Regions from separate parts of the Mixta intestinalis genome, predicted to be linked through region 2. Evidence: predicted binding sites of a transcription regulator. Region 2 holds the regulator's gene; each other region holds the start of a gene.
The links. Region 2 encodes Fur, which represses iron uptake genes when iron is present. Its sites were predicted from a motif close to ATAATAATGAGAACNACTATCAA; they were not measured.

Region 1 (10,284 bases), 950 kb from region 2:
TCTTTGCCGATCAGCCCGCGCGCCATCGGCGAGTTCACCGAAATAAGATTCTGTTTATAATCCGCTTCGTCATCGCCAACGATACGCCAGGTCGACTCTTCGTCAGTATCAAGGTTCAGTACGGAGACTGTTGCACCAAAGATCACACGGCCATTGTTCGGCATTTTGGTGACGTCAATCACCTGCGCATTAGAGAGCTTGGCCTCGATCTCCTGAATACGTCCTTCACAAAAGCCCTGCTCTTCGCGTGCCGCGTGATACTCGGCATTCTCTTTCAGATCGCCATGCTCACGCGCTTCCGCTATCGAGGCAATAATACGGGGGCGTCTGACGGTCTTCAGCTCTTCGAGTTCTTCACGCAGCTTTTCCGCGCCCCTTAACGTCATCGGAATCTGATTCATTTCAATACCTCGTCATCGGTCCTGTTTGCTTGTTGTCGTCCTGACCTGTAGTGGTCGGCCTGACGCGTTGTGCAACGCTACCGGCTGATTCGCAAACAAAAGAAACCTGACCCGGAGCAAGCTCCAGGTCAGGATTCAGGTTTGCATTTTGATACGTATTTTAACCCAGAGTTCCCTGTGGGTCATCGTTTACTTTCTACCGTAATGCACCGTAGTATGACGGCTTCACCCGTCAGTTACCGCGAGATTATGCGATTTTCACGACTTGTTACCGGATTAACCTGTGCGTTTATGCTGCAGGCTCATGCAGCATCTGTGGAAGAATACACACAATACTTACCGGATGGCGCAAACCTGGCGCTGATGGCACAGAAAGTGGGTTCATCAACGCCGCTGGTCGATTATCACAGTAAACAAATGGCTTTGCCAGCCAGCACGATGAAAGTAGTGACTGCGCTCGCAGCCCTGCTGGAGCTGGGGCCCGATTTTCGTTTCCGCACCACGCTGGAGACCGAAGGTAAGATCGATAACGGTACGCTGAAAGGCGATCTTATTGCTCGTTTCGGCGGCGATCCGACGCTTTCCCGTCAGGATCTTCGCAATATGGTGGCAGCGTTAACCAAACAGGGTATCACTCATATCCAGGGAAACCTGGTGGTGGATACGTCGGTCTTCTCCAGCCATGATAAGGCACCGGGCTGGCCGTGGAATGACAATACGCAGTGTTTTAGCGCCCCGCCTGCCGCAGCGATTGTCGATAAAAACTGCTTTTCTGTTTCGCTCTACAGCGCTGAGCGCCCCAACGATAATGCCTTTATCCGCGTGGCCTCTTATTATCCGGTAACCATGTTCAGCCAGGTACGTACCTTAGCAAAGGGCTCGCCGGATGCGCCCTACTGTGAGCTGGACGTCGTGCCGGGAGAACTTAACCGCTACACGCTTACCGGCTGCATGACGCAGCGTAGCGAGCCGCTGCCGCTGGCTTTCGCCATTCAGGATGGTGCGGCCTGGGCGGGCGCTATTCTGAAAGCGATGCTGCAAGATGCCGGCATCGATTACAGCGGGCATCTGGTACGCCAGACGCGCGTTACCGAACCCGGTACGCTGCTGGCGGAAACGCAATCTGCACCGTTACACGATCTGCTGAAAATTATGCTGAAAAAATCGGACAATATGATTGCCGATACGGTTTTCCGCACTATCGGGCGTCACTATTTTAATGTTCCCGGCACCTGGCGGGCAGGCTCTGACGCCGTGCGCCGCTTGCTGCGTCAGAAAGCCAATATCGATTTAGGCAACAGCATTCAGGTGGATGGCTCCGGTTTGTCACGCCACGATCTGATTGCGCCAGCAACCATGATGCAGGTGTTGCAATATATCGCGCAAAACGATCAGCAGCTAAACTTCATCTCAATGCTGCCGCTGGCGGGCTATGACGGCACGCTGCGCTATCGTGGCGGGCTACATGAGGCAGGCGTTGACGGCAAGGTCTCTGCAAAAACCGGATCGCTTTCTGGCGTCTATAATCTGGCGGGCTTTATCACCACCGCCAGCGGGCAGCGCGTCGCCTTTGTACAGTTCCTTTCCGGCTATGCGGTACCGCCTGAAGATAAACGTATACGGCGCGTGCCGCTGGTGCGCTTTGAAAGTCGGTTATACAAGGATATCTACCAGAACAACTGAGCCTGATGAAGATACTGATTGTTGAAGACGATCTGCTGCTACAGGAAGGCGTAGCGCTTGCCTTAGGCGGCGAGGGCTACGCCACCGACTGCGCAGCAAAAGGCGTGGAGGCGGAGGCGCTATTGCAAAGCGGACAATATAGCCTGATCGTGCTCGATCTCGGCCTGCCGGACGCAGACGGCACGGATCTGCTGCGCCGCTGGCGACGGCAGGGAATCGATCTGCCGGTTCTGATCCTGACGGCGCGTGATGCGCTGGAAGATCGCGTCGGCGGGCTGGACGCCGGAGCCGATGATTATCTGGTGAAACCTTTTGCACTGGCGGAGCTTAAGGCTCGCGTGCGGGCGCTAATCCGCCGTTACCAGGGGCGCAGCGATAATTTGCTTCAGCATGGCGATCTGGCGCTGAATCTCTCTTCGCTTCAGGTGGCGGTAGAAAATCAACCGGTAGAGGTAACGCCAAAAGAGTTTGCCCTGCTGACCCGCCTGCTGATGCGCATCGGGCAAACGGTGCATCGCGAAACTTTACAGCAGGATCTCTACAGCTGGCAGGATGATAACGGCTCCAATACACTCGAAGTACATATTCATAATCTGCGACGTAAGCTGGGCAAGGATCGCATTAAAACGGTACGCGGCGTTGGCTATCGGCTGGAAGAACGCTCGTGAACAGTATGCGGCGTCGCTTGTTATTGATGCTGGCGCTGATTCTGCTTACCTGCCAGCTGATGAGTGCCATCTGGCTCTGGCACGAAAGCCGTGAGCAGATTAGCTTTCTGGTTAACGAAACGCTGACGGCGAAAGCACGTAATCAGCACGTCGAAAATGAGATACGCGAGGCGATCGCTTCGCTGCTGTTGCCTTCGCTGGTGATGGTGGGCTTTACGCTGGTGCTCTCCTTCTGGGCTATCAGCTGGATCATTCGTCCGCTTAATGCGTTACAGGCAAGCCTGGCGGAACGCTCTGCCGATAACCTCTCACCTCTTCCTACCTTTTCAGAAATGGACGAGATCGTAGCGGTAACGCGTGCTCTGAATCAGCTGCTGGCAAGGCTGAATCAGACGCTACAGCAGGAACGGCTGTTTACTGCGGATGCGGCGCATGAGCTGCGCACTCCGCTGGCGGGCCTGCGGCTGCATCTTGAGCTGATGGCACAGCAGGAGATCAGGCAGGCACCGATGCTGGTAACGCGCGTCGATCAGCTGATGCACGTGATTGAGCAGCTATTGATGCTGTCGCGTGCCGGCCAGGCATTAGCAAGTGGTCACTATCAAACGCTACACTGGCAGCAGGACATTTTCGCTCCGCTACAGGCAGAAACAGGAGAGATGCTGAAACAGCGGCGTCAGCGCCTCACCTGGCCGTTGGCGAACGGAAAAGTAGAGGGCGATGCGGTCCTACTGCGGCTGATGCTGCGTAACCTGCTGGAAAACGCCTCACGCTACAGCCCGGAAGATTCACTGATCCAGCTGGAGTTAGTAACCGACATTAACGGCAGCCTGCTGCGCGTGGTGGATGAGGGGCCAGGTATTGAGGAGGAGAGCGCCAGCGAATTAACTCAGGCGTTTCATCGTCGCGATCGGCGTTACGGCGGTAGCGGGCTGGGCTTAAATATTGTACTGCGTATTTTGCAGCTGCATGGCGGCAAACTACAGCTAACGAACCGCCAGGATCGCTCTGGCCTGGAGGCGCAATGCTGGCTGCCCGTCAGCCTTAATTAAGACTAACGGGCACAGGATCAGAAATGCGTATTCAAACCAAGATACCAGGTTCGCCCCGATTCGTTATAGGTATTCGCGCCCGCGCCATACATATAAGAATTGGTCACGGCATTACCGGTTGTTTGCGCATTGCCGGCGCGGAAATGGCGCTTATCCAGTAAATTATCCACTCCCAGCGTAACGCTGACATACTTATTCACTTCCAGCGTGCCGCTTAACCCTACAACGGAGTAAGGACTAACTTCATCTCTCTCGCTGCCCGTAATGGCCTCTCCCTTGTAGTTGTACTTTTTCGGCGTCTGGCGTCCATACCAGGTAAACGTGGTTTGCAATGACAGATCCTGTGTCGCCTGCCAGCTCAGCATCGAGTTTAAGGTGTACTGCGGAATAATCGATAGCCGATCGCCGGTCTCTTTGTTCTTACTTTGCAGCATCCAGGTCAGGTTATTGCTCCAGATAATCGTCTCTCCGAGCGGAAAATTAACCGTTCCTTCCAGACCTTCAACTACCGCCTTTGGCACATTTTCCCAGCGATAGAGATCGGTCTTGCCGTTAGTCGAAACCCCGCTGGGAAGATAGCCCGCCTCGATTTTGTCTCGGTAGTCATTACGGAACCAGGTAACGCCCACCTGATAATCCTCATGTTTCCACTCCAGACCTGCTTCTTTATTGATGCTGGTTTCCGCCTGTAGCTCGTCGTTGCCCATCAGATAACAGGCACCGCTGCTGGCAGCACAGCCCTGGCCACGGCTGTAAAGAATATAGTTAGGATTGGTCTGGTAAAGGCTGGGAGCTTTGTAAGCTCTGGCGATGCCGAGCTTCAACGTCACCTCATCGCCCAATGCCTGAGAAAGGTTCAGTGACGGGCTCCAGTTATCGCCAACGATAGTGTGATGATCGAAACGTAGCGCCGGAACCAGCATCGTACTGTCGGTCAGTTCCAGGTTATCCTCCGCAAACAGCGAAAATATCTCCGCCTGGCTGTAGGGGCTACGGCTACCGGTAGCAATACCGGCAATATTGCCACCCGTTAGCGGTTGCGTGGTCGAGCTGGGATCTTTCATCCGCTGCTGGTTCCATTCCGTCCCCAGCGTTGCGGTCTGGTTTACCAGCCAGTTAAAAGGTACGCTGATTTCGCTATGCAGCAGCACGTTGTTCAGTTCGATTGTGGAAAAACCTTCGTTAGCGAAAATACCTTCGGTACCGCCCGCCAGCCCCTCATTCAACCTGTTGTTGCGGGTATTTTCATACTGTGCAAAGCTATTAGTGCTGATTCCATTATCCCAGCCGCCGGTCCAGGTCACGGCGAAATTTTGCCGATAAAGCCGGTTAGTTTCCTTACCGTAGAACTTATTTACCAGCGCGTTAGTATTCGTGTTTTGCGTGTCGCCCGCGTAGCGGTTACCCTGACGACTGTAGCCTGCTTCAAATTCCAGCGCCTGCATTGGGGCGAAAGCCCAGCGCAGTAAGGCGTTGATATCTTTATTTTCTGAACCTTCACGTCCTGCAGGCACCGTATCACTATAGCTGCCGGTACGCAGGGATTGATGTCCTTCATTAATAAACTGAGCATCCGCCTGAGTTTTGCTTAATCCACCATAAAGTCGGAAGCTCAGCGCTTCACCCAGCGGGCCACTCAGGCTAAAGCTGGTGCGTTTTGTCGAACCCTCTTCATCATGCTGTGGAATGTTGTAATAGCTGTTCCATGAGCCGTGCCAGTCGTCGAGCTGTTTTTTAGTAATGATATTTACCACACCGCCTGCCGCACCGTTGCCATAGCGCGCTGCCGCCGGGCCACGGATAACATCAATACGTTCAACCAGCTCCGCAGGCACCCAGTTGCTGTCGCCGCGCGTATCCCGTTCGCCGCGCCAGCCCAGACGCACAGCATTACGGCTGGTGACCGGACGTCCATCGATCAGGATTAACGTGTTTTCCGGCCCCATACCGCGAATGTCGATTTGCCGGTTATTGCCGCGCTGGCCACTGGTAGAATTGCCGGTAAGGTTAACGCCCGGCATGGTGCGAATAATTTCCGAAACATCACGAGCAGGTGGATGTCTTTCTATCTGCTGCGCAGAGATGGTGGAGACGCCTGGTGCCTGTAACGTCTGCTGCTGAGCCGTCACGACCAACGTCCCTTCTTCCGCCTCATCCGTTTCTCTGGCCGTCGATTCCCCTGTCGCTGCCGCTGCTGCGCCCATGACGCCTGCCAGCGTCAGCGGCATTAAAAAGCGATAAACTTTCTCAGATGTCGTTGTCATTTTTTTTCCGTTAGTGATACAGCTTACTTACCTGTTAATAACCGGAAACAGATTATTGAAAATGATAATAGTTATCAATATTGTTATTATTTACAGGTAGTCATTCTGTTTTGTCCTGAGGAGCGTCATGACTTGTTCATTGCAGACAGGCAGCGAGGCCTGGTGGCAGTCCCGCATTCAGCAGGGTATTCCCGCTATTGTGGAAACCTCCGCCAGTAGCTGCCTTACACGTTTTTACTGGCGCGATCCGCAGGGCGACGAGCGCCACTCCACGACACAGCGCGTCTGGTTAAATATTAATGGCGTAACCGATCACCATCGTCAGCAACGTCCGTTTTCACTGGAGCGGATCGCTGGCACCGATGTCTGGCAGGGAGAAGTGAGGCTCAATTCACGCTGGCGCGGCAGCTACTGTTTAATTCCTGTCAGCGATACAGACGATTTTCCTGCTTCGCCGCCGGATGTAAATACGCTGCGCCAGTGGTGGAAGGCACATCTGCCCAACGCGATAGCCGATCCGCTCAATCCACTACGCAGCTGGCAAAATGGGCGCGGTCATCCGGTTTCGCCACTGCATATGCCTGACGCGCCGCCACAGGCGGGATGGCAGCAGTTGGATCGATCTCCCTTACGGGAGAACAATCGCCAGCCCGTCGCATACCGCTGGCACAGCGCTCGTCTGGCAAACCGACGTTCGGTGTGGCTGCTGCAAACCGGTGACGGGGATGCGCAGCGTCCGCTCGCTATTTTGCTGGATGGGCAGTTCTGGCTAAAGAGTATGCCCGCTGCGGCCGTGCTGGAATGGCTTACGCAACAGGGTCTGTTGCCTCCGGCCTGCTATCTTTTTATCGATTCAATGGGAACGACCCAGCGCGGGCAGGAACTGACCTGTAACGCTGATTTCTGGCTGGCGGTGCAGCATGAGCTACTACCGCAGGTAGGTGAATGGTTGCCCGTCTGGGACAGCCAGCTGCCAACGCTGGTAGCCGGGCAGAGCTATGGTGGCCTGGCGGCATTGTACGCAACACTTAACTGGCCCAACGTCTTTAACGGTGCGATATCGCTGTCCGGATCGTTTTGGTGGCCGGATCGTCATACTCCCGAAAGCGGAGGACGGCTGACGGAACAGCTGAAGCAGCAAATGGAAACAACGCAGCCACAGCGCCTCTGGCTGGAAGCCGGGCTGCATGAAAAGATTATATTGCAGTCGAACCGGATCCTGCTGCCGGTGTTACAGGCGCAGGGCCATCAGGTTTACTACCGCGAATTCGAAGGTGGGCACGATGCGCTCTGCTGGCGCGGTGGCCTGACGGATGGATTGCAGCGGCTATGGGGCGAACTGCGTTAAACCGCAATAAAAAAGCCCGGACGCGTCCGGGCCTTTAACAGGGAAAATGGTATCAACGCTGATAGATAATTTCGACGCCTTCGTCGTCATCTTCATCCCAGTCGTCATCCCACTCCTCATCCACTTCTTCTTCTGCCTGCTCCAGCGCTTCACGATGGTAATCATCCCACATGAATTCCGCTTTTTCAGGTTTCTTCTCTTCCTCTTCCGCCTCTTTCGGATGGTCGTTAAGGAAGGACATCACATCCCAGCACAGCGCATTCACACCGGTCTGGCTGGCAGCAGAAATGAGGTAATATTTATCATCCCAGCCCAGCGCCTCGGCGATCGCTTTAGCGCGCGCTTCCGCCTCTTCACGATCCAGCAGATCGATCTTGTTAAATACCAGCCAGCGCGACTTGTGGAAGAGTTTTTCACTGTATTTTTCCAGCTCACCGAGAATGATCCGGGCATTTTCTACCGGATCGGATTCATCAATCGGTGCCAGATCGATCAGATGCAACAGCACGCGGCAGCGTTCCAGATGTTTCAGGAAGCGGATGCCAAGCCCTGCACCTTCTGCTGCCCCTTCGATCAGGCCAGGAATATCAGCCACCACGAAGCTCTGCTCGCTATCCATACGCACTACGCCCAGGCTCGGTACCAGCGTCGTAAAGGGATAGTCGGCTACTTTGGGTTTCGCGGCGGAAACGGCGCGGATAAAGGTTGATTTACCGGCGTTCGGCAGCCCAAGCATCCCGACATCCGCCAGCAGCATCAGCTCCAGCTGCAAATCGCGTTTCTCGCCCGGTGTTCCCATCGTTTTCTGACGCGGCGTACGGTTAACCGACGATTTAAAGCGGGTGTTGCCCAGCCCGTGCCAGCCGCCCTTCGCTACCATTAACTTCTGCTCGTGGCGCGTCAGGTCACCCAGCGTTTCGCCGGTACCCTGATCGATAACGCGTGTCCCTACCGGCACTTTAATCACAACATCTTTACCGCGCTTACCGGTACAGTCACGGCTTTGGCCATTCTGACCGCGCTCGGCACGAAACGATTTTTCAAAGCGATAATCGATCAGCGTGTTAAGATTTTCATCTGCCAGCAGATACACGTCGCCACCGTCGCCACCGTCGCCGCCATCAGGGCCGCCTTTCGGAATATATTTTTCACGACGGAAGCTGACACAACCGTTGCCGCCATCGCCTGCGACAACCAGAATTGTCGCTTCATCAACAAACTTCATTTACCTTCTCCGTAAATCATCCACCTGGCAACCGGCGGCATAGCCGGTGCGGCTTGTTCCGCCGAGGCCATAAGCGATGACCCGTTGCGGAAAGACTGTACATAAAGTGTACAGCAAATCAGGCAGGCTCAAAATGTAAAAAGCCCCGCAATGCTCTGCGGGGCTTTCAAACTCTGGCAGGCCGATCGAATCAATCAACCCGCAGCACGATAACCTTACTCAGCAACGATGCTGACGTATTTACGGTTTTTCGGGCCTTTAACTTCGAATTTCACTTTACCGTCTGCGGTAGCAAACAGCGTGTGGTCACGGCCAAGACCAACATTGGTACCGGCGTGGAATTTGGTGCCACGCTGACGAACGATGATGTTGCCGGCCAGAACAGATTCACCGCCGAAACGTTTTACGCCCAGGCGCTGTGCATTAGAGTCGCGACCGTTACGTGTTGAGCCGCCAGCCTTTTTGTGTGCCATTTGTCAGATCTCCTCTCAGGCGCTGATGCCAGTGATTTTCACATCAGTGAACCACTGACGGTGGCCTTGCTGCTTACGGTAGTGTTTACGACGACGAAACTTAACGATTTTAATTTTCTCGCCACGACCATGAGCAACAACTTCTGCTTTGATCACGCCACCTGAAACCAGTGGTGCGCCGATAGTCACGTCGTCACCATTAGCAATCATCAGAACCTGATCGAACTCAATTGTTTCGCCGGTTGCGATGTCCAGCTTTTCCAGGCGAACGGTTTGACCTTCGCTTACTCGGTGTTGTTTACCACCACTTTGGAAAACCGCGTACATATAAAACTCCGCTTCTGCGCATGCCCTCTTCAATTGTCAGGCGGCGCGATAAAATATTCACAATAGGGCGCGAATTCTACGCAAAATTCCCTGCGTTGACAAGAGGACATAGCAAAGGATTGCAGAAAAAAAACGCAGCGCCATACTCGGGATTCCAGAGTCTCGTTTTTCAAGTACAATCTGTAATACATTACATCCCACAGACATGGGCAAAGTCGCTTAACATGGCGCTGAACAGAGCAATAGCTGAACAGACTGATGAATTTAGAACAAATTAATGAATTAACCGCGCAGGATATGGCGGCCGTCAACGAGACCATTCTCTCACAGCTGAATTCAGATGTTTCGCTCATCAATCAGTTGGGTTACTACATCATCAGCGGCGGCGGCAAACGTATTCGCCCGATGATCGCTATCCTTGCGGCACGTGCGCTGGGCTACGAAGGCAGCCAGCATGTCACTATCGCCGCGCTGATTGAATTTATTCATACGGCGACGCTGCTGCATGACGACGTGGTGGATGAATCGGATATGCGCCGTGGTAAAGCGACGGCCAATGCTGCCTTTGGTAACGCAGCCAGCGTACTGGTTGGTGATTTTATCTATACGCGCGCCTTTCAGATGATGACCAGCCTCGGTTCACTGCGTGTACTGGAACTGATGTCAGAAGCGGTGAATGTTATCGCCGAAGGCGAAGTACTACAGCTGATGAACTGTAACGATCCGGATATCACCGAAGAGAGTTACATGCATGTTATCTACAGCAAAACCGCGCGTCTGTTCGAGGCGGCGGCGCAATCCTCCGGTATTCTTGCTGGTGCGACAGCAGCTGAAGAACAGGCG
Region 2 (10,284 bases):
TTATATTAGTGCGGTAGGTGGCTCAGAAAACCTGACCCATATCGATGCCTGTATTACCCGCCTGCGCCTGAACGTTAAAGACAGCGCGGTGCTGAATGAAAGCCTGGCCAAACGCCTCGGCGCATCCGGCGTTATTCGTCTGAACAAACAGAGCGTGCAGATCATTGTCGGTACGCAGGCTGAATCTATTGCATCTGCGATGAAAACCGTGCTGGCAAAAGGACCGGTCGCCGCTGCCTCTGGCGCTGTTGCTCCAGCGACGCCGGTTGAGAAAGTTGCGCCTGCGGTTACTGCTGCTAACACACAGCCTTTCGCAACGCTGCTGGCACCGGTGAGCGGTGAAATCGTACCGATTGAGCAGGTACCGGATGAAGCCTTTGCCAGCAAAGCCGTAGGTGAAGGCGTGGCGATTAAGCCTACCGATAAAACGGTTGTAGCACCGCTGGCAGGTACGGTAGTGAAAATCTTTAACACTAACCATGCGTTCTGCCTGGAAAGCACCGATGGCGTTGAAATTGTGGTGCACATGGGGCTGGATACCGTGGCGCTGGAAGGCAAAGGCTTTAAACGACTGGTAGAAGAGGGCGCAACCGTCGCCGCCGGTGAGCCGGTGCTGGAGATGGATCTCGACTTCCTGAATGCCAACGCCCGTTCCATGATCAGCCCGGTGGTGGTCAGTAATGTTGATGACTTCGCTGGTATTCATCTGCTGGCGTCCGGCAGCGTGGTAGCAGGCGAAAGCGAACTGTACGAAATCCGCAAATAACGCACCTTTGTGTGAAACCTCTACGGGCAGGAAGCGATTCCTGCCTTTTTTCTTCTCTGGTGCTAACAAACGGTTGTTTCTCTTGCGCGCTTTGTGGATCATAATCCGTTATTTCATGGTCGAAACGATCAGACATTTCGTGTTGAGGATACAGTGATGAGTGAGGCTGAAGCCCGCCCAACTAATTTTATTCGTCAGATCATTGACGAAGATTTGGCGAGCGGTAAACACAGCAGTGTGCATACCCGTTTTCCACCGGAGCCGAATGGCTATCTGCATATTGGTCACGCAAAGTCGATTTGCCTGAATTTCGGCATTGCGCAGGATTATCAGGGGCAGTGTAACCTGCGTTTTGATGATACTAATCCGGCGAAAGAGGATATCGAGTATGTCGAGTCCATTAAGCAGGATGTGCAGTGGCTGGGTTTCCAGTGGAGTGGCGACATCCGTTACTCCTCCAATTATTTCGATCAGCTGTATAACTACGCGCTTGAGCTGATCAATAAAGGTCTGGCCTACGTTGATGAGCTGTCGCCGGAGCAGATCCGTGAATATCGCGGCACGCTGACCTCGCCGGGCAAGAACAGTCCATATCGCGATCGCAGCGTGGAAGAGAACCTGGCGCTGTTTGAAAAAATGCGCAACGGCGAGTTTGCCGAAGGCGCGGCCTGCCTGCGGGCGAAAATCGATATGGCTTCCAACTTTATCGTGATGCGCGATCCGGTGCTCTACCGCGTTAAATTCGCCGAGCACCACCAGACCGGCAACAAGTGGTGCATCTACCCGATGTATGACTTCACCCACTGTATTTCCGATGCGCTGGAAGGCATTACGCACTCGCTCTGTACGCTGGAGTTCCAGGATAACCGCCGTCTTTACGACTGGGTGCTGGATAACATCACTATCCCGGTACATCCGCGTCAGTATGAGTTCTCACGCCTTAACCTCGAATACGCCATCATGTCCAAGCGTAAGCTGAACCTGCTGGTATCAGAAAAAGTGGTGGAGGGATGGGACGATCCGCGCATGCTGACCGTTTCCGGCCTGCGTCGTCGTGGCTATACCGCCGCTTCGATTCGCGAGTTCTGTCGTCGTATCGGCGTCACCAAGCAGGATAACATCGTCGAGATGGCTGCGCTGGAATCGTGCGTGCGCGATGACCTGAACGAAAACGCACCGCGTGCGATGGCGGTACTCGATCCGCTGAAAGTCGTAATTGAAAACCTGCCTGCCGGTCATGAAGAGATGATTACGATGCCAAATCATCCTAACAAACCGGAAATGGGAACGCGTATCGTGCCGTTCAGCCGCGAAATCTGGATCGACCGCGCTGATTTCCGTGAGGAAGCCAACAAACAGTACAAGCGTCTGGTACTGGGCAAAGAGGTGCGTCTGCGTAACGCTTATGTGATCCGCGCTGAGCGAGTGGCGAAAGATGAAGCGGGCAACATTACCTGTATCTTCTGTACCTGTGACGTGGATACGCTGAGCAAAGATCCGGCGGACGGACGTAAAGTGAAAGGCGTCATTCACTGGGTGTCGGCGGAGCATGCGGCAGCGGCGGAATTCCGCCTGTACGATCGCCTGTTCAGCGTGCCTAATCCGGCGGCGGCGGAAGATTTTCTTACCACCATTAATCCGGAATCGCTGGTTATCAAACACGGCTTTGTTGAGCCGGGTCTGGCGCAGGCGGAAGCGACCTCACCTTATCAGTTTGAGCGTGAAGGTTATTTCTGTGCCGACAGCGTTTACTCCAGCCCGCAGCATCTAGTATTTAACCGTACCGTTGGCCTGCGTGATACCTGGGCGAAAAGCGGCGAATAACCCCCCATTAACGGCGATCGGGCGGCTCAATGAGCCGCCTTTTTTATGCACTATTCTCAGCATTAGGCTAACGCCTGCCACGCCAGCCCTGATGTTATCTGCTCTCTTTTTAATCGGCTAATAATGTAGTCACGATAAAAACGAACGGTTTTTATTTATGTACTAGTGCATGAGTTCACTATCAGGTAGAATGTTTTTCACAGTAGCCGTTCTGCCAGACAGAACGCTATCTGAACAAAAAATAAACAAATAACATTCTGAGGTTATCTTATGGAAGCAGCGGTTTCCGTCAATAAGCTCCCTTCTGTCCTTTGGGGTACGCTGATTATTACCGGCACCGTTGTCGGTGCTGGCATGTTTTCTCTGCCGGTGGTGATGTCCGGCGCCTGGTTTAGCTGGTCGGCGGCGATTCTGCTGTTAACCTGGCTCTGTATGCTGCTCTCCGGGCTGATGTTTCTGGAAGCCAGCCTGCATTATCCGACCGGTGCGGGCTTTGATACTCTGACGCGCGATCTGCTTGGCGCACGCTGGAATCTGCTTAACGGCACCTCGATCGCTTTTGTGCTGGGTATTCTGACCTACGCCTATATTTCTGCCAGCGGAGCAATTTTGCAGCACACGTTCGCCACGTTACATCTGCCGGTTTCCGCCAGAATGGCCGGGCTGGGCTTTACGCTACTGGTGGCGCTGTTCGTCTGGCTTGGCACCGCCGTGGTCAGCCGCGTGACGCTGATTTTCCTCGGCGCAAAAGTGATTACTTTCTTCCTGCTGTTTGGCGGCCTGCTGGGGCACGTTAAGCCAGCGCTGTTACTGGACGCGGGCGGTAACGAAACAGACTATCTGCGTTATGTCTGGATGGTAATTCCGTTTTGCCTCGCCTCCTTTGGCTATCACGGCAATATTTCCGGGCTGATTGGTTATTACCGTCATGATGGTAAGAAGGTGGCGCGCTGTCTGCTGTTGGGGACCGTAGCGGCGCTGGTTATCTATCTGGTGTGGATTATCGGCACCATGGGTAATATTCCTCGCGGTGATTTTATCGCTATCGCCCAGCGCGGCGGTAATATTGATGCGCTGGTGGAGGCGCTAAGCGGGCTGCTACAGAGCGCCTCGCTGAGTAAACTACTGACGATTTTCAGCACTTTCGCCGTAGCCAGCTCTTTCCTCGGCGTCACGCTGGGGCTGTTTGATTATCTGGCTGATCTGCTGCGCTTTGATAACAGCGGCACCGGGCGTCTGAAAACGACGCTGACAACATTTTTCCTGCCGCTGGCGGCGGCAATGATTTGGCCGAATGGTTTCTTGCTGGCGATTGGCTACGCCGGACTGGCGGCGACGATTTGGGCGGTGATTACCCCGGCACTGCTGGCACATCAAGCCAGAAAACGCTTCCCCCAGGCGCAGGGATGGCGTTTAAAGGGCGGCAGGCTGCCCATCGTATTGGTATTGCTGTTTGCTACCTTAAATATCGTCGTTTCGCTGCTCAGTTATGTCGATCTGCTGCCAGTATATGCCCGTTAATCCTTTCTCAGGACGACAACCGTCGTCCTGTTCTTTCATTTTATTTATTTCCCGCATTCCAATTAAAAATAAGTTATCTACTTAATTAAAGACAATTAGGTCTTTATTTAGACTTATTAATATATATATTCCTTAATAATAAAAAGATAGCCTGCTTATATTTCTAATGCGACGGAATTAAGTTTATTTATTTGTTAATTACCGCATCCTTTTATGTGCCCCATGTCATGTTTTAATAAAACATATGTATTTCCTTATTGATAATTCGCGACGCGAAAAATATCCTAGCAACGCAACGAGAAGCTCCTTAGCTATTGTTGTTCATGATTTTTTAATTTTTCCGTCAAAGAGGAATACCCATGCGCACCTTACCAGGGAAGCGTAAGGCCGCCTGTTGTTCGGCGGCTGTAATAACCGCGCTAACTACTTTTATTACCCCGCCTGTTCGTGCTACCGGCTTTATTGAAGATTCGTCATTAAAAGGGGCCGTTTATTATTGGCAGCGGCAGCGCGACAGAAAAGAGGTTGATAAGAGCAGCGAACATTACGGCAAATACCGGGAGAACTTACATCACGCCACGTTAAACAGCAGCCTTGATTTTAATTCGGGCTACGCTGCCGATATTATCGGGTTGGATCTGGCCGTTTTCGGCGCGGTTGAAATGAGTAACAGCGGCCCGGCGGCACCGAATGAAATTGGTTTCAGCCGTGGAAAAACGCGCTGGGATGAAGACTGGAGCGGCGATCGCAGCGGCACCAGTCTTTATAAAGCAGCGTTAAAAATGAAAGTAGATGATTACTGGCTGCGCGCGGGTTATATCCAGCCGCAGGGGCAAACGCTGCTGGCACCGCACTGGAGCTTTTTACCCGGCACCTATCGTGGCGTTGAAGCAGGATTTAGTCAGGATTACGCCGAAGCGGGCAAGCTTGAAATGTCCTATATGTGGACCGACCGTTATAAAGCCCCCTGGTATCGACATATCTATCGCTTTCGTCAGGCCGATGGTAAAACCGGCATCTCCTGGCTACACGCGGTCGGCGCTCGTTACGATTTCAACAATCAGCTGATCCTGGAAGCCTCATGGGGCCAGGCGGCAGATTATATGGACCAGTATTTTGCTAAAGCTTCATGGAGTACACCGCTTGGCGATAGCGATTTACGCACCAGCTATCAGTTCTACGGTGCGCACGATCGGGAGAGCGGCGGGGCAAACAACAGCAACGATGTTTATGACGGCATGGCCTGGCTTCAGGCGCTGACCTTTGGCTATACCTGGGGGCCGTTTGACTGGCGACTCGAAGGGACCTGGGTTAAAGCCGAAGGCAACCAGGGCTTTTTCCTGCAGCGTATGACGCCATCCTACGCCAGTTCTAACGGCAGGCTGGATATCTGGTGGGATGCACGCTCTGACTGGAACGCCAACGGAGAAAAAGCCATTTTTGCTGGCGTAATCTATGACCTCAGCCAGTGGGACATGGCGGGCTGGAAGGTTGGCGCTTCCTGGGCCTACGGCTGGGATGCCAAACCGAGCAGCAATCCGCAATGGGACCAGAGCCAGCGCATCAGAGAATCTGCCTGGAATCTCGATCTGATTTACACCATCCAGGAGGGCAGGGCGAAGGATACGCTGTTTAAGCTGCATTTTACCCGCTATGACAACCACAGCGACGTTCCCAGCTTCGGCGGCGGCTACGGCAACATGTTCCAGGACGAAAAAGACGTGAAATTTATCGTCATTGCACCTTTCACCATCTTTTAAACAGAACAGGCAGCTACGGCTGCCTCCGGGCAACGGCTATAACGGCAATCGCCTGCGGCTGACCGGCAGTACGCGGTGAAGGAAAGCCCACGCGACAGGACGAATAAGGGGAAAACATGAAACGTTTAACGCTGTCAGCGCTAATTATGGCGACGCTGGCGGGATGCAGCAGCGACGCAATGCAGGCGCAGCGGGTTGTGGATCAGGTAAGTCAATTTGGCGTGCGTTACGAAGTAACCGATAACCAGGCTGCCCTGCACGGCACCGACTGCGCCGCGTTGGGGGCTGACTGGGCCGCCTGTAACCGGGCAACCATTACCCTGACAAATAATGGTCCGGCGCTGACCAGCCGCAACTGGGCGATCTACATGAGTAATGTTCATGCGACGATTAAGATCGACAGCGATCGGTTCAGGATCGTGCATGTTAATGGCGATCTGACGCGTCTGGAGCCCACTGAGAAATTTACCGGCATCGGCGCAGGGGAATCGATCGCGATCCCCCTGATCAATGAATACTGGCAGCTGTTTATTACCGATGTGATGCCGCGCTGGTATGTGACGGCGGAAAACGCCCAGCCGCGCATTATCGCCAGTACCGACACCGAAGATTTGACGCAGTTTGTTGCGCCCTTTAACGATCGCTGGAAGCGGACCGCTGATGATAAAAATATACTGATGCAGCCTGCCAGCCGTTTTTTGAAAAACAGTGATATCGCCGTGCTGCCGACGGCGGCGCTGCGTGGACAAATTACCCCAACCCCGCTGGCGTTAAAAGTTCACCCGCAGGATCTTGATTTAAGCAAAGGCGTTGCCTTTGATTTGCTGACGCTGCCGGATAATCAGGCACAGGTGATTAAAGCGCGCTTTGCGCTGCTGGGCGTGAAGGAAAACAGCGGCGGTGTTCCTTTGCGTACCACCATTCGTCAGGCGGATTTTAGCGGTGAACGTGCGGTAAGCGGGGCTTATCATCTCAGCATCAGCCCGCGGGGTATTGAGCTGACCGGCTACGACAGCGCCGGTGTCTTTTACGGGCTGATGTCGGTAGCATCGTTGCTGCCTGCTGAAGGGCTGCCGGTGATTGCAACGCTGGAAGCACAGGATGCACCGCGCTTTGCCTACCGTGGCGCTTTCCTTGATGTGGCGCGTAACTTCCACAGCAAGCAGGCGGTAATGCGTATGCTGGATCAGATGGCCGCGTGGAAAATGAACAAATTTCACTTCCATCTCAGCGACGATGAAGCCTGGCGTATCGCTATCCCTGGTCTGCCGGAGCTTACCGAGGTAGGTAGCCAGCGCTGCCACGATCTTAGCGAACAGCGTTGCCTGTTGCCGCAGCTCGGTTCTGGTCCCTTTAACAATAACAACGGCAGCGGCTTTTTCAGCCGGGCGGATTACATCGATATCGTTAAATATGCCCAGGCACGCCATATTGAGGTGATCCCGGAAATCGATATGCCTGCGCACGCACGCGCCGCCGTCATCTCAATGGAAGCACGTTATCAGCGCCTGATGAAAGCGGGCGAAACAGAAAAAGCAGAAGAGTATCGGCTGCGCGATCCGCTTGATACCTCTGAAACGACCTCCGTTCAGCTTTACGATCGTACCAGCTATCTCAATCCCTGCCTCGCCTCTTCACAGCGCTTTGTCGATAAGGTTATCGGCGAAATTCAGGCGATGCATAAAGAAGCCGGGCAGCCGCTGTCTACCTGGCACTTTGGCGGCGACGAGGCTAAAAATATTCGCCTTGGCGCAGGCTACAGCGATAAACAGCAGCCGCAGCCTGGTACCGGCCTGATTGACCGCAGCCAGGAAAATCGCCCCTGGGAAAAATCGCTCGCCTGTCAGAAAATGATTGCGGCTGGTGAAGTGAAAGATCTCGATCATCTGCCGAGCTATTTTGCGCTGGCGGTCAGCAGTAAGGTACATGCGCACGGTATCGAACGTATGCAGGCCTGGCAGGATGGCGTGAAACATGCGGAGAACGCTGCCGCCTTCGCCACGCCAAAAGTGGCGGTTAACTTCTGGGATACACTTTACTGGGGCGGCTTTGACAGCGCTAACGACTGGGCCAATAAAGGCTACGATGTGATTATCTCTAACCCCGACTACGTCTATATGGATTTCCCTTATGAGGTGAACCCGTTAGAGCGTGGCTACTATTGGGGAACGCGCTATAGCGATGAACGTAAGATGTTTAGCTTTGCGCCAAATAACCTACCGCAAAATGCGGAGACCTCAGTCGATCGTGATGGCAAAACCTTTACGGCACGCTCTGATAAACCCTGGCCCGGAGCCTGGGGGCTGTCGGCGCAGCTGTGGAGTGAAACCGTACGTACCGACGACCAGATGGAATATATGATCTTCCCGCGCCTGTTTACCGTAGCGGAGCGCGCCTGGCATCGTGCCTCCTGGGAGCAGGATTATCAGCCGGGGCGTGAATATCAGGGTGGCGTCACGCAGTTTGTCGATCGTCAGGCGTTAAACCGCGACTGGCAGCGTTTCGCCAATATTCTGGGGCAACGTGAGCTGGCGAAGCTGGATAAAGTCGGTATCGCTTACCGCCTGCCGGTGCCGGGCGCGCAAATTCGCAACGGCAAGCTGGAGGCGAACCTTGCGCTGCCGGGTCTGGCTATCGAATACTCGCTGGATGGCGGTAAAGGCTGGCTGCGCTATGACGAGCGGATGAAGCCTACGGTTGCTGAAGGCAGTAGCGTTATGGTACGCAGCGTCAGCCCGGATGGAGAGCGCTACAGCCGCAGCGAAGCGCTCTGATTGAAAACGTTGGGGCAGGCTTTTACGCTTGCCCGGCGTCACAAAGCCATAAAAAAACCGGTGCTCAGGCACCGGTTTCCATTACTGCATAGCACAATTTTTTATTTGTCGTGTAATGTTTCATCTTCGCGGCAGTCACCCGTCGCGCAGTGACCGTACAGATAGAGACTGTGGTTGGTCAGCTTGATGCCGTAACGCGTGGCGATTTCACGCTGGCGAGCTTCGATCGATTCATCACTAAATTCAATCACCCGGCCGCAGTCAAGGCAAATCAGGTGATCGTGATGATGCTGCTGGGTCAGTTCGAAAACGGATTTACCGCCTTCAAAGTTATGGCGTGTAACGATGCCAGCATCATCAAACTGGTTCAGTACGCGATATACCGTTGCCAGCCCAATTTCTTCGCCCATATCAATCAGGCGCTTGTACAAATCTTCCGCACTGACGTGATGGCTCTCAGGTTCCTGAAGCACTTCCAGGATTTTTAGTCGTGGAAGCGTAACCTTCAGGCCGGCCTTCTTTAATGCGGTGTTATTGTCAGTCATGCGGATATTGTCCTGTTACTTTGCTAGTCACAATGTGGCTGAACAGCCATGAACATCGGTCGACGCTAAAGCTAATGCGTCTCATTATAGAACTGATGCTTCGAAATGAAAACCGTACGGGGAGGCGTGAAGCCGCAAGTGGAAGTAAAATAAGAGCTACGTCCGGCGTTGTTCATGCTCATCTGATGCTGCGTTTACATTTCGCTTCATCCTGCCGCTTTACAGCACAACGGCAGGAAAGCGTATGACCGATACGGGTATTCTACCGACTGTTTGATAAAATTTTCAAACCCGTACCTATCATTTCTATAGGAAAAACCTGTTACGCAATGTGATGTGGTACACAATCAGCGCGGAATCAGGCTTCCAGAATTTCCTGCAGATGCAGCTCTTCGTAAATCTGCTTCACCCACTTATCAACGCGTTCGTTGGTTAATTCAGGCTGACGATCTTCGTCAATTGCCAGTCCAAGGAAATGCGTATCGTCGGCGAGACCTTTAGAGGCTTCGAAGTGATAGCCTTCGGTTGGCCAGTGACCAACGATTACCGCGCCGTTCGGCTCGATAATATCGCGGATGGTGCCCATGGCATCACAGAAATATTCAGCGTAATCTTCCTGGTCGCCGCAGCCAAACAGCGCTACCAGCTTGCCGTTAAAGTCGATCTCTTCCAGCGTCGGGAAGAAGTCATCCCAGTCGCACTGCGCTTCGCCATAATACCAGGTAGGGATGCCCAGCAGCAGAATATCAAAAGCCTCCAGGTCTTCTTTACTGCTCTTGGCAATATCATGCACTGCAGCAACGTCGCTACCGAGCTGTTTCTGGATCATTTTCGCAATGTTTTCTGTATTGCCGGTATCGCTGCCAAAGAAAATGCCTACGATTGCCATGAGTTTAATAACCTCTTGAAACTTATAGAATTGGTAACTGCCCGTGGAATGCAGATTACGGCAATAATAGCAGAGACCGTCTGGAGGCGGAACTCGTAAAGCCGCTGCATTTGTGTCTCATTGTGCGCTTCTTTCAGCCAGTCAGAGCGCCTTCAACTGGGCAAGAATCATCTCTTCAATCAGCTCGCTGCGGCTTACGCCACGT
Region 3 (10,284 bases), 1.2 Mb from region 2:
TAGAAGTGCTTACTTTATAGAGAAGGGAGCTTTTTCCCGACCCAGCCCGTCCAACAATAATTGAACGGGGATTTTTTACATCCAATAAATCTTCTAGATACCCCTTATCAATAAAGCAACTATCTAAGAATTCATTATCAGTTTCGGCATCCAAATCTCCAACACTCAAGTTTCTTTTTATTTTAATTGGATTGTTATTCATCTGATCCCCCGAAACAGTAAATTAGAAAGCTACCTAACTGGTATAACAATATAATATAGTTTTACAAACTTTAAATACACCTTAATCACCATACTGGCAATTCATTAAATATGTCTCCCCAGTTACTAATTTTTGCTTATAGTGAGACTATAATTAAAGTTGTGTAATTGCCTGATTTTGATATGTTCACTCCAGTAACGGAGACAGGCAATTATGGAAAGAAACTCAAGGCCCTTGCGGCTGAACTGGCTAAATGCCTTAAAACCGAAGCCGATCTTAATGCTTTTTCCCGCATGTTGACGAAGCTTACCGTCGAAACGACGCTCAATGCAGAGCTGACTGACCACCTCGGACATGAGAAAAATGCGCCCAAAACAGGCTCAAACACCCGTAATGGCTACTCGTCAAAAACGGTGTTATGCGATGACGGCGAGATCGAACTGAACACGCCGCGTGACCGTGAAAACACCTTCGAACCGCAGCTGATTAAGAAGCACCAGACGCGTATTACGCAGATGGACAGCCAGATTTTATCCTTATACGCCAAAGGTATGACTACCCGCGAAATCGCCGTCACCTTCAAGGAGATGTACGACGCAGATGTGTCACCCACGCTGATATCTGAAGTTACCGACGCCGTAAAAGAGCAGGTCACTGAGTAGCAAAACCGGCAGCTGAATGCGCTGTATCCCATTGTTTATATGGACTGCATTGTCGTCAAAGTCCTTCAGAATGGCAGCGTAATCAACAAAGCCGTCTTCCTGGCGCTGGGTATCAACACCGAAGGTCAGAAAGAATTACTGGGTATATGGCTGGCCGAAAATGAAGGAGCAAAGTTCTGGCTGAGCGTGCTGACGGAGCTGAAAAACCGTGGCCTTCAGGACATCCTGATTGTCTGTGTGGACGGTCTGAATGGCTTCCCGGATGCAATAAACAGCGTCTTCCCGCAACCCCATATCCAGCTGTGCATCATCCATATGGTGCGTAACAGCCTGAAATATGTGTCCTGGAAGGACTATAAAGCCATCACCAGCAGCCTGAAGACGGTTTATCAGATCCCGACCGAAGAGGTAGCAATGATGGCGCTGGATGCGTTCGCGAAAGTCTGGGGCGATAAATATCCGCAAATCAGCAAAAGCTGGCGTGTGCACTGGGAAAACCTCAATTATCCTGTTCAAGTTGGTACTTTATGTTATCTTGGAGCTTGGCTGTATTTTCCCCTACCGTATTAACGTAATAATCCCAACAGCAAAACTCCCTGTTACGGTATTTGAACTTCAAATCGCTAAATTGCTCATAGAGCATCAGGCTGCTCTTTCCCTTTAAACACTCCATGAAAATCCGACACGCTCATCTTTAGTGGGGCTTCAGAAGCATATGGATGTGATCCACACAGCATTCCGCTTCCAGAATGCTCACGTATTTCCATTCACAAAGCTTTCTTAAAATGCTGCCTGTGGCTCTGTGTTTCTCTCCATAGAACGCCTGTTTACGATATTTCGGAGCAAAAACGATGTGATATTTACAGTTCCATCGGATGTACACTAAGCTCTTTTCGTCCCCCATTGGGGGCCCCCTTTTGTTTTCTCGTTTAATTCTTGCAGTTGCCAGACCGCAAGATGCCTTAACAAATTAAAAAGGGTTTTAATAACGGGCTGAAAGTTTATGGCCCCCTCCCAGCTTGGCTGAGGTTTTCCATAGACAAAAAAGCCCGAACTCGCGTCCGGGCTTTGGCTACAGACTACTCACTCAATCAACCGTAAGCGTGCAGCGCGCGCTGGCAAAGCGCGGAACGCACGCAATCCTCTTGTCCAAACCGCACCACACCTACCATCTCATCTTCAGTGAAACGATCGAGCGCGTCGGCCAGTCCTGATGTCACGCCTGCGGGCAAATCGCACTGCGTTACATCGCCATTCACAATCACCGTGACGTTTTCGCCCAGGCGAGTCAGAAACATTTTCATCTGCGCGGCGGTGACGTTTTGCGCTTCATCAAGGATCACCACGGCATTTTCGAAGGTACGTCCACGCATATAGGCAAAGGGCGCAATCTCCACCTTACCGATTTCGGGACGCAGGCAATATTGCATAAAGGAAGAGCCAAGACGTTTAACCAGAACGTCGTAGACCGGGCGAAAATAAGGGGCGAATTTTTCTGAGATATCACCCGGCAAAAAGCCGAGATCTTCATCCGCCTGCAATACCGGTCGGGTAACGATGATTCTGTCCACATCCTTATGAATCAGGGCTTCGGCCGCTTTTGCGGCGCTGATCCAGGTTTTGCCGCAGCCGGCTTCACCGGTGGCGAAGATCAGCTGTTTTGTCTCTATGGCGTTGAGATAGTGCGCCTGAGCATCATTTCGGGCTTCAATCGGCGCACGGTCGCGTGAATCGCACGCCATGCCGATCGCATCCAGCCCACCCATTTGCACCAGCGAGGTGACCGATTCTTCCTCACGCTGCCGATGGCTGCGTGAATCGCTCCGTAGCACCCGACGTGCTTCACGACGCGCTTTGATCACTGCTTTCTGTCTTCCCATAGTGGCACCTTACAGTTGGTTTCATTTCCCGCGCCGGAGGATCTCTGGCGCGATTACGTGAACGCTTTAGAGGTTGGCTTCCTTCAGAGCCTTACGAGCCGTTGATAAACAGGTGTATACCGCCGGTATACGCCCGATAAGAAAAAGAGAAAGGATGACGCTGTGAAAATAACAAGAGAGGAAAATAAACGAGAGAAAGAAATCCTCTCGCGAAAAACAGTGCGATATTTTTTTAGCTACCGGTTGTCCTCTACAGGACGTTTCCATTCGCATTCTCCATCGTCAAAGATGAACATAACAGACGACCGCTCTGTCTAAAGTGCAACAGATTTAGCTAAATTTGCAACCAGCAGCTTAACCAAATGCACAAAATTTAGGCACAAAAAGAACTTTCCGACAGCACCTTTGTTTTTTTATCTTAAATAACAATGAATTAACCAGATAAAAATAAAGCTGAGATAATTCAGAAAGATCAGAACGCGCTAAAACGGGCAGGAAAAAACGGATTTTAAAATAACCTCCCGTAGCGCTAAGCTGGCGAGAGGCGCTAAATATCAGGCTTCCAGTAGCGGCTGTGCCAGATAATGTTGATTATTTTTTACGCCGGGCAGCACAAAGAAATAGCCGCCGCCGATCGGTTTAATATATTCCTCCAGCGCTTCGCCGTTTAGCCGTTGCTGTACCGTTAAAAAGCCTTTTTCTAAATCGTGCTGATAGCAGACAAACAGCAATCCCATATCCAGCTGTCCGGCGGCGGTAACCCCGGCGGAATAGCTGTAGCCGCGCCGCAGCATCAGGCTGCTTTGCGTTTGCGGCGTGCGCGGGTTGGCCAGACGAATGTGGGCGTCCAGCGGAATAACCTTTCCTTCCGGGTCCTGACGATAGTCCGGCTCGTCATGCTCATGCTGCATGCCGAGCGGTGCGCCGCTCAGCTTTTCACGCCCGAAAATGGTCTGCTGCTCGCCAAGCGGCGTGCGATCCCAAAACTCAACGCGAAACTGAATGATGCGCACCGCCTGATAGCTGCCGCCGCCAGCCCAGGCGGGTTCACCCTGCTCCGGCGTCACCCATACAATTTGCTCCATCAGCGCGCTATTCGCCGTGTCAGGATTGGCGGTGCCATCCTTAAAGCCCAGCAGATTGATCGGCGTTTCCCTGCCCCGGCTGCGTGCCGCGTGATCTGAAATAAAACCTTCACGTCGCCAGCGTATGCTGAGCAAATCAGGCGTATGTTTCACGATATCGCGCAGCGCATGAATCACCGTGTCGTGGGTGTTGGCGCAAATTTGCAACAGCAGATCGCCGTGGCAAAAGCTGGCATCCAGCGCATCGTTCGGAAAACGCGTCATGGTCTGTAACCGCACGGGCTTCAGCGCCGCCAGACCGTAGCGCTCGTCAAACAGCGACGCGCCCACCGAGACGGTTATCGTCAGATTATCCGGCCAGATATGTGCGCCAAGAATACCGGAATCCAGCGGCGGCAGCCGCGGATTGTCGGTTGGCGGTGCCTCGCCGCCCTGGGTAAGAAATGCGATGCGGTCGGTAAGCAGCTGACACAGCCGCACCAGATCTGCCTTATCGCTCGCCAGCACATCGAAAGCAACCAGCATCATCGCCGCCTGCTGCGGCGTGACGATCCCGGCCTGATGCGCGCCGTAAAACGGCTGGCGATCCTCTCTCGTCGCAGGTGAAAGCGCTCCCGGTGAAAAACGTTCGCCGGTCGCGCCGCTGACCGGGCAGCTACCGGCGATCGCTGCCCCGCCCAGCAGGCCAAAACCTTTTAACAGACGACGGCGTGAAGGCATCGCCGCATCGTTCATTTTCGCCATATCGCTTAATCCAGCCCCAGCGTGCCGCGCAGCAGCGCCAGATCTTCTGCCAGCGCGGTAACCGGCCCTTTCAGACGGTTGCGATCGGTCAGGGTGAGTTTTTCATAAGAGGCGAATCCCTGCTGGGTGCGATATTTAGACAGAATCGCATCCACCTTTTTAAAGTTGCCGTCGATTTGACTTAAAAGCTGCGGATTGGCTTTTTCCAGCTGCGGACGTAGCAGGTTGACGATCTTCTGCGCGCCGTCAACGTTGGCCTGAAAATCCCACAGATCGGTACGGCTGTAACGTTCCTCTTCGCCGGAGATTTTACTCGCCGCCACTTCCTCAATCAGGCCAGCCGCGCCACCTACCACTTTACCCGGCGGGAAAGCCAGTTCGCTGATACGCTTTTGCAGCTCCAGCGTATCCTGATAAAGGCGATCGGCGTAGTTCGTCATACCGCGAGTGCTGCGATCGCCAAACAGCGCTTTTTCCAGGCGGTGGAAGCCGGTGAATTTCGGATCTTCCGCTTTCTGCTCATAATCATCTTCGCGCGCGTCAATGCTGCCATCCAGATCGGAGAACAGCTCGGCAATCGGCTCGATACGTTCATAGTGCTGGCGCGTTGGCGCATACAGCGATTGCGCTTTTGCCAGATCGCCCGCCTTCACCGCATCGGTAAAATCTTTGGTGCCGCTGACCAGCTGCGTAACCTCTGCCATCACCCAGCTTTTATAGGCGCTGACGGCGCCGCTTAGCTGCATCAGCGCTGGCTGGTCGCCGCTCTCCTGCCCCGCCGCCGATTTAACGATCAGCTTTCCTTTCGGATTGCTGAGCAGGCCGCAGGTCATCTCATATTCGCCGGGCACCAGATTAGCGGTCAGCTTCTGCGTGAAGCCCGGTGCGATATTTTCCCGCTCCTCAACCACCATCACGCCCTTCAGAATTTCCCACTCCAGCCCTTTCTGGCTGTTATTGCGGATAATAAATTGCGTTTTACCCGCCGCGACGGTCAGCGCCATCGGCTCGCACTGTTTATCGTTAACGCTGATGTTAACCTGCGGAATATCAGCGGCGGAGGCAGCGGAACAGGCCAGCAGAGAGGCCAGCACGGTATGGCGGCAGTTAAAGATTTTCATGGATAGATTCCCTGACAAAGTAAGTGTTACTGGCTCAGCGCGCGCGACGTCGGGCGGGCAGGCATAAAAAACAGCAGCAGCGCTGGAATCAGATAGAGCAGCCAAACCGCTACCTCGCTGACGGTAGGCGCTTCCTGGTAGCCCAGCAGCCCTTCCAGCAGCGTGCCAGAAAGCGTATGCGTGGAAAGCGTCGTGCTGAGATCGAAAGCAACGTCCTGAAAATGGTTCCAGAGGCCCGCTTCGTGGAAGGCGCGAATCGCCCCGGCAGCCAGCCCGGCGGCGACAAAAATGATAAACAGGCTGCTCCATTTGAAGAATTTCGCCAGGTTCAATCTGACACCGCCCCAGTAGATCAGCGCGCCGATAATTACTGCGCTGAGCAATCCCAGCACCGCACCCAGCGGTGGCGCGATACCGACATCCTGAGTAAACGCAGCCAGTAAGAAAAAGACCGACTCCAGCCCTTCACGCGCCACGGCAAGAAATACCATCAGCACCAGCGCCCAGCCGCCGCCACTTTTTTGCAGCGCCTGATCGACCGCCTCTTCCAGCTGCGCCCTGACGTTACGCGACACTTTGCGCATCCAGAACACCATCCAGGTAAGGATAATCACCGCAATCGCCGCCACCAGCCCTTCAAACAGCTCCTGCTGTTTCTGGGGGAATTCACCGGTGGTGGCGTTGATAAACAGGCCAAGCGCCAGGCAGATCGCGGCGGCGATAAACACCCCCGCCCACATTGCGCCAAACCAGCGGGTACGCCGGGTACGCTTCAGGTAGCTGGCGATCAGGCTGACAATCAGCGCGGCTTCCAGCCCCTCGCGCAACATAATCAGAAATGGAACAAACATGCCGGGGTCCTCAACAGGGCCGAAGGTAAAATGACGTAAAGAAGCGTAAATGTAAACGATACCGATTATCATTATCGGCAAGAAAAAAACAAGTGACCTGATGTGATTATTTGTTAATGGTGAGTATTTCAGGCAGGCTGTTTGTAGCGAAACGGTTGAACAATTGTTTGCCCAACCACTGCAATGATAAGCTGTATGTCTGTTCAGCTCACTCTATGGAGGCGCGCTTTTGGTTGATGAACAGGGGAAAATCGCGGAAGAGGTCCATGCAGCGATAGGTTATGCGGTGTCACTGCTGCTCGCTAACGGAAGGCCGATACATATGCACGATATTGCCGCCCTGCTACAACAGCATGTCGAACTGGCCGTTGACGAGGCGCACAGGGAGCATCTGCTACGCGCCGTTCGGCTAATCGCCGAGAAAATGAACTGAGCGGGAAAACGACTGGCGATTAGTGTTTTTTACTGTCGTCGGGCGAACCGCCCTGCGCAAACAGATACTGTACGCTGTTACTGTCATTGACCGATGTCGCGTTACGCTCGCGCATAACGCTTGCGCTCTCGCGTACTTCAGCAATAGCGCGTTCGCAGGCCAGCCGGCGTGCGTCATCTCGCTCACCAACGGCAAGCGCCTGTAATCGGGTGATAAGCGTAGCGACGGAGACCGCGCCGCCGCCATGCAGCAGCGCCAGCACCGCTTCGCCCATCATAATGTCTTTCAGTTTTTCGTCGTCACTTCTGTTCATATCCGCTTTCCTGGGTCACTCACCGATAAGGACAATACCCTATCAGCGCTAAACGCAGACCCCGTTTGCTATTAACAGCTCACCAGGCCTGAATGCTCAGATTAGCCTGTTATTGCCTGAAAACCAGCGTTCAACGGTGAAAAAGAGAGTGATAACCGGACGATACCCAGCGGGAACGCGGTGAGGCCACCCGGATAATATCAGGCATCGCTGACAAAAAGCAGACGAATAAGCTCTTTGTAATGCTGTTCTTCTTCAGCGCTGCCAGCGACTTCCAGACGACGGAGCAGCTTGGTACAGATTGCCTTGCGATTAAGATTTTTACCCGCATGCAGAATCTCAACCACGATCTTACCCAATGTTTCCTGCTGGGTGGGCAGAGCGGCATTGCTGAAATAACGGGCAAGGTCGCTCGCGGGTGAAGCCTGGTATCCGTCCTGACGCATAGTATGTCCTTCGCTAAGGTTAAAAAACAATCTTCCGACAGAGGACAAAGTTATACAAAACTGACTTATCTGTACAGATTTTTCATGTAGAAAACGCTATTTTTTTGTACACAAACGTAATGTAAGTGTTAAAACAACAGGTTATGTCGTAATTCAGGATATTCAACGTGAACCACGCCAGATAGTTATTGCGCGGGTAATCATCGGCAGCGGCTACCGGATGCACTTTCTGTTGCGTGCGCAGCGAAAACAACGAAAGTAAAACAAACATATCCATATGGCTGTTATGATTGGCGACAATTATCTTTGGCCCCTGCTGCGATAATCGCTCGCTATATTTGACCGTTAGCCACAGCCAGATAACCGGCCAGACCACCAAGCGTGTGAACAAAAACCGCAGCGTGCGTTTTAACAATCTATTCAGTAACTAAAGTAACGGATAAAATGAAAAAAGACCGGCGCGGTAAAAATCAGTGAATCCAGCCGATCGAGAATGCCGCCGTGTCCCGGCAGCAGCGAACCGCTGTCTTTTACGCCAATATCGCGCTTAATAGCGGACATCACGATATCGCCGTAAAAACCGCTAATACCGATAATCACGCCAGCCAGTAGCGCCATATCCCAGCCTAATGGCGTTAAAATCGGCCCGACAAACAGCGCGGCGACGGCGGTGCTGACAATACCGCCCAGCAGCCCGGCCAGCGTTTTATTTGGGCTGACCTTCGGCGTTATCTTAATTCTCCCCAGCAGTTTCCCCCACAGGTATTGCATAATATCGTTAAACTCAGTGAGCCCGACCAGAAACAACACCAGCAGCGCGCCCTCTTCGCTGTTATTCCCCGGCAACACCAGCAAACAGGCAACGTGACCAAAGGCAAATACGGTGGTCATTAGCCCCCAGTGCAGCATGGATACGCTGCTTAAAAAAGCGTGGGTATTGCCGGTCATTACCATGCGCGCAGGCAGAAGCAGAAAGAACCAAACCGGAATGAAGATGATAAATAATCCATACCAGTTCATGCCCACCAGCCAGTAATTAATAGGAATAGCGATAAACATCCACAGCAGAGGAATGCGATCGAAACGGCAAAACGCAATCAGGGTAAGAAACTCTTTCAGCGCGAGGAAACTCACCAGCGCAAAGAACAGCAGCGCCAGCCAGCGTGGGCTGGCCATGGCCAGCGAAAATAATATAATGATGATCCACCATGTGCGGATACGCAATCGCAGCTCACGCCAGTTTTTTTCCGGACGCCGCCAGACCAGCAGCGCGGTAATAAAGGTAGCCAGCAACAGCAGCGCAAAAATAACCGCCAGCGATTTTATCAGCAGCGTCATCTTTCTGACTCCTGCACCATCGCACTACGGCAGCGGTTAATTGCCGTCCAGATCAGCAGCAGAATCGCCGCGATCCAGACCAGATTGCTCCAGGGTGCCAGCGTTGGCCAGAGCGCAAGGCATAGTCCCCAACAGCCAAAAAGCAGCGCACGATCGCTTTTGCCAAGCGGCCCGGCGTAGCTACGCGTCTGGTTCAGCGTCTGCGCCAGCAGGCCGCAAAACTCGGTCAGCACAGTGCCAAACAACAGCGCCAGCACCAGCCAGAACTGGCTCCCGGCAACAAAAATAAACGGCAGATAGAGCGCAATATCTGAAATAACATCGCCGATTTCATTCAATATTGCTCCCAGGCGGCTTGCCTGGTTGCACTCCCTGGCAAGCATCCCGTCCAGTGCATTAAGCGCCATACGAATAAATAAAACCGCAGGCAGCAAAAAGAAAATCTCATGGTAGGGAATAATAATTAGCAGCGCCCCGGCAAATAACGACATGATAATAGCGGTAAGCGTAATATGATTCGCCGTTACGCCGTGCTGGTCTAAAAAAAACATTAACGGGCGTAGCAATGCCTGAAAGGCAGGCTTAATGGAATATAAGGTCATTTTCTTCCCTGATATTATTTTTGATATCACAGAAAAGAGTAACGTTTAACTGCTTTTCCGGGAGGTCTTTGCCGCCCGACAATCCATGTAGCAGGGCGTTACAGAGTTAAGAAGCAGCCAGATAATAGAACATTCCTTCGGGACATTTCAAATATCAAGTTTTTCAGACTGTTGTCAGAAATCTCTTAATATTTTCCGCCAGGGCTGAAACTTTTCTCTGCGCTATTCATCCTTTGCATATAGATAGCACAATTAATTGGTAGTGAAGCACCTGGCGAAATGGCACTGTGCAGGCAACCGTCGTCAACAGGAATATTGCTATGAGCCACACCGCTTCATTAACGCTCCCGGTAATCGATTTCTCGCTGCTCTCAGGCCAGGGCGCGCCGCGCCAGCGGGTTATCAATCAGCTGCGTCAGACCGCCCGCGATGTCGGATTCTTCTACCTGGTTAATCACCGTGTTGAGCAGTCGCTGTTGGATGAGGTACAGCGCGTCGCTCGCGCCTTTTTCGCCCTGCCGCAGCAGGAGAAGCTGAAGGTGGAGATGGCGAACTCACCCCATTTTCGCGGCTATAACCTTGCTGGCGTGGAGATCACCCGCAGCCA

Region 1: a site for Fur is predicted at 6,130-6,152, ahead of fes (enterochelin esterase). Genes of this name have one in related genera too.
Region 3: a site for Fur is predicted at 6,595-6,617, ahead of efeU (iron uptake transporter permease EfeU). Genes of this name have one in related genera too.

The regions. Positions count from the first base shown of each region.
Region 1 is NZ_CP028271.1:4,337,048-4,347,331, reverse strand. Features, by position in the region: gene greA (transcription elongation factor GreA) at 1-401, opposite strand, end outside; gene dacB (serine-type D-Ala-D-Ala carboxypeptidase) at 651-2,084, shown strand; gene pmrA (two-component system response regulator PmrA) at 2,090-2,752, shown strand; gene pmrB (two-component system sensor histidine kinase PmrB) at 2,749-3,804, shown strand; gene C7M51_RS20205 (TonB-dependent siderophore receptor) at 3,822-6,008, opposite strand; gene fes (enterochelin esterase) at 6,196-7,416, shown strand; gene cgtA (Obg family GTPase CgtA) at 7,469-8,641, opposite strand; gene rpmA (50S ribosomal protein L27) at 8,857-9,114, opposite strand; gene rplU (50S ribosomal protein L21) at 9,130-9,441, opposite strand; gene ispB (octaprenyl diphosphate synthase) at 9,700-10,284, shown strand, end outside.
Region 2 is NZ_CP028271.1:584,170-594,453, forward strand. Features, by position in the region: gene nagE (N-acetylglucosamine-specific PTS transporter subunit IIBC) at 1-766, shown strand, start outside; gene glnS (glutamine--tRNA ligase) at 923-2,590, shown strand; gene mtr (tryptophan permease) at 2,861-4,111, shown strand; gene chiP (chitoporin ChiP) at 4,471-5,871, shown strand; gene C7M51_RS02735 (beta-N-acetylhexosaminidase) at 5,988-8,645, shown strand; gene fur (ferric iron uptake transcriptional regulator) at 8,747-9,190, opposite strand; gene fldA (flavodoxin FldA) at 9,549-10,079, opposite strand; gene ybfE (LexA regulated protein) at 10,221-10,284, opposite strand, start outside.
Region 3 is NZ_CP028271.1:1,796,241-1,806,524, forward strand. Features, by position in the region: gene C7M51_RS22455 (hypothetical protein) at 1-202, opposite strand, end outside; partial or broken gene C7M51_RS08525 (IS256 family transposase) at 385-1,398, shown strand; partial or broken gene tnpA (IS200/IS605 family transposase) at 1,364-1,768, opposite strand; gene phoH (phosphate starvation-inducible protein PhoH) at 1,956-2,744, opposite strand; gene efeB (iron uptake transporter deferrochelatase/peroxidase subunit) at 3,299-4,573, opposite strand; gene efeO (iron uptake system protein EfeO) at 4,579-5,694, opposite strand; gene efeU (iron uptake transporter permease EfeU) at 5,721-6,545, opposite strand; gene C7M51_RS08555 (hypothetical protein) at 6,775-6,978, shown strand; gene C7M51_RS08560 (hypothetical protein) at 6,998-7,291, opposite strand; gene ycgZ (regulatory protein YcgZ) at 7,492-7,737, opposite strand; gene C7M51_RS08570 (1-acyl-sn-glycerol-3-phosphate acyltransferase) at 7,820-8,128, opposite strand; gene C7M51_RS08575 (phosphatidate cytidylyltransferase) at 8,158-9,075, opposite strand; gene C7M51_RS08580 (CDP-alcohol phosphatidyltransferase family protein) at 9,072-9,677, opposite strand; gene C7M51_RS08585 (isopenicillin N synthase family dioxygenase) at 9,998-10,284, shown strand, end outside.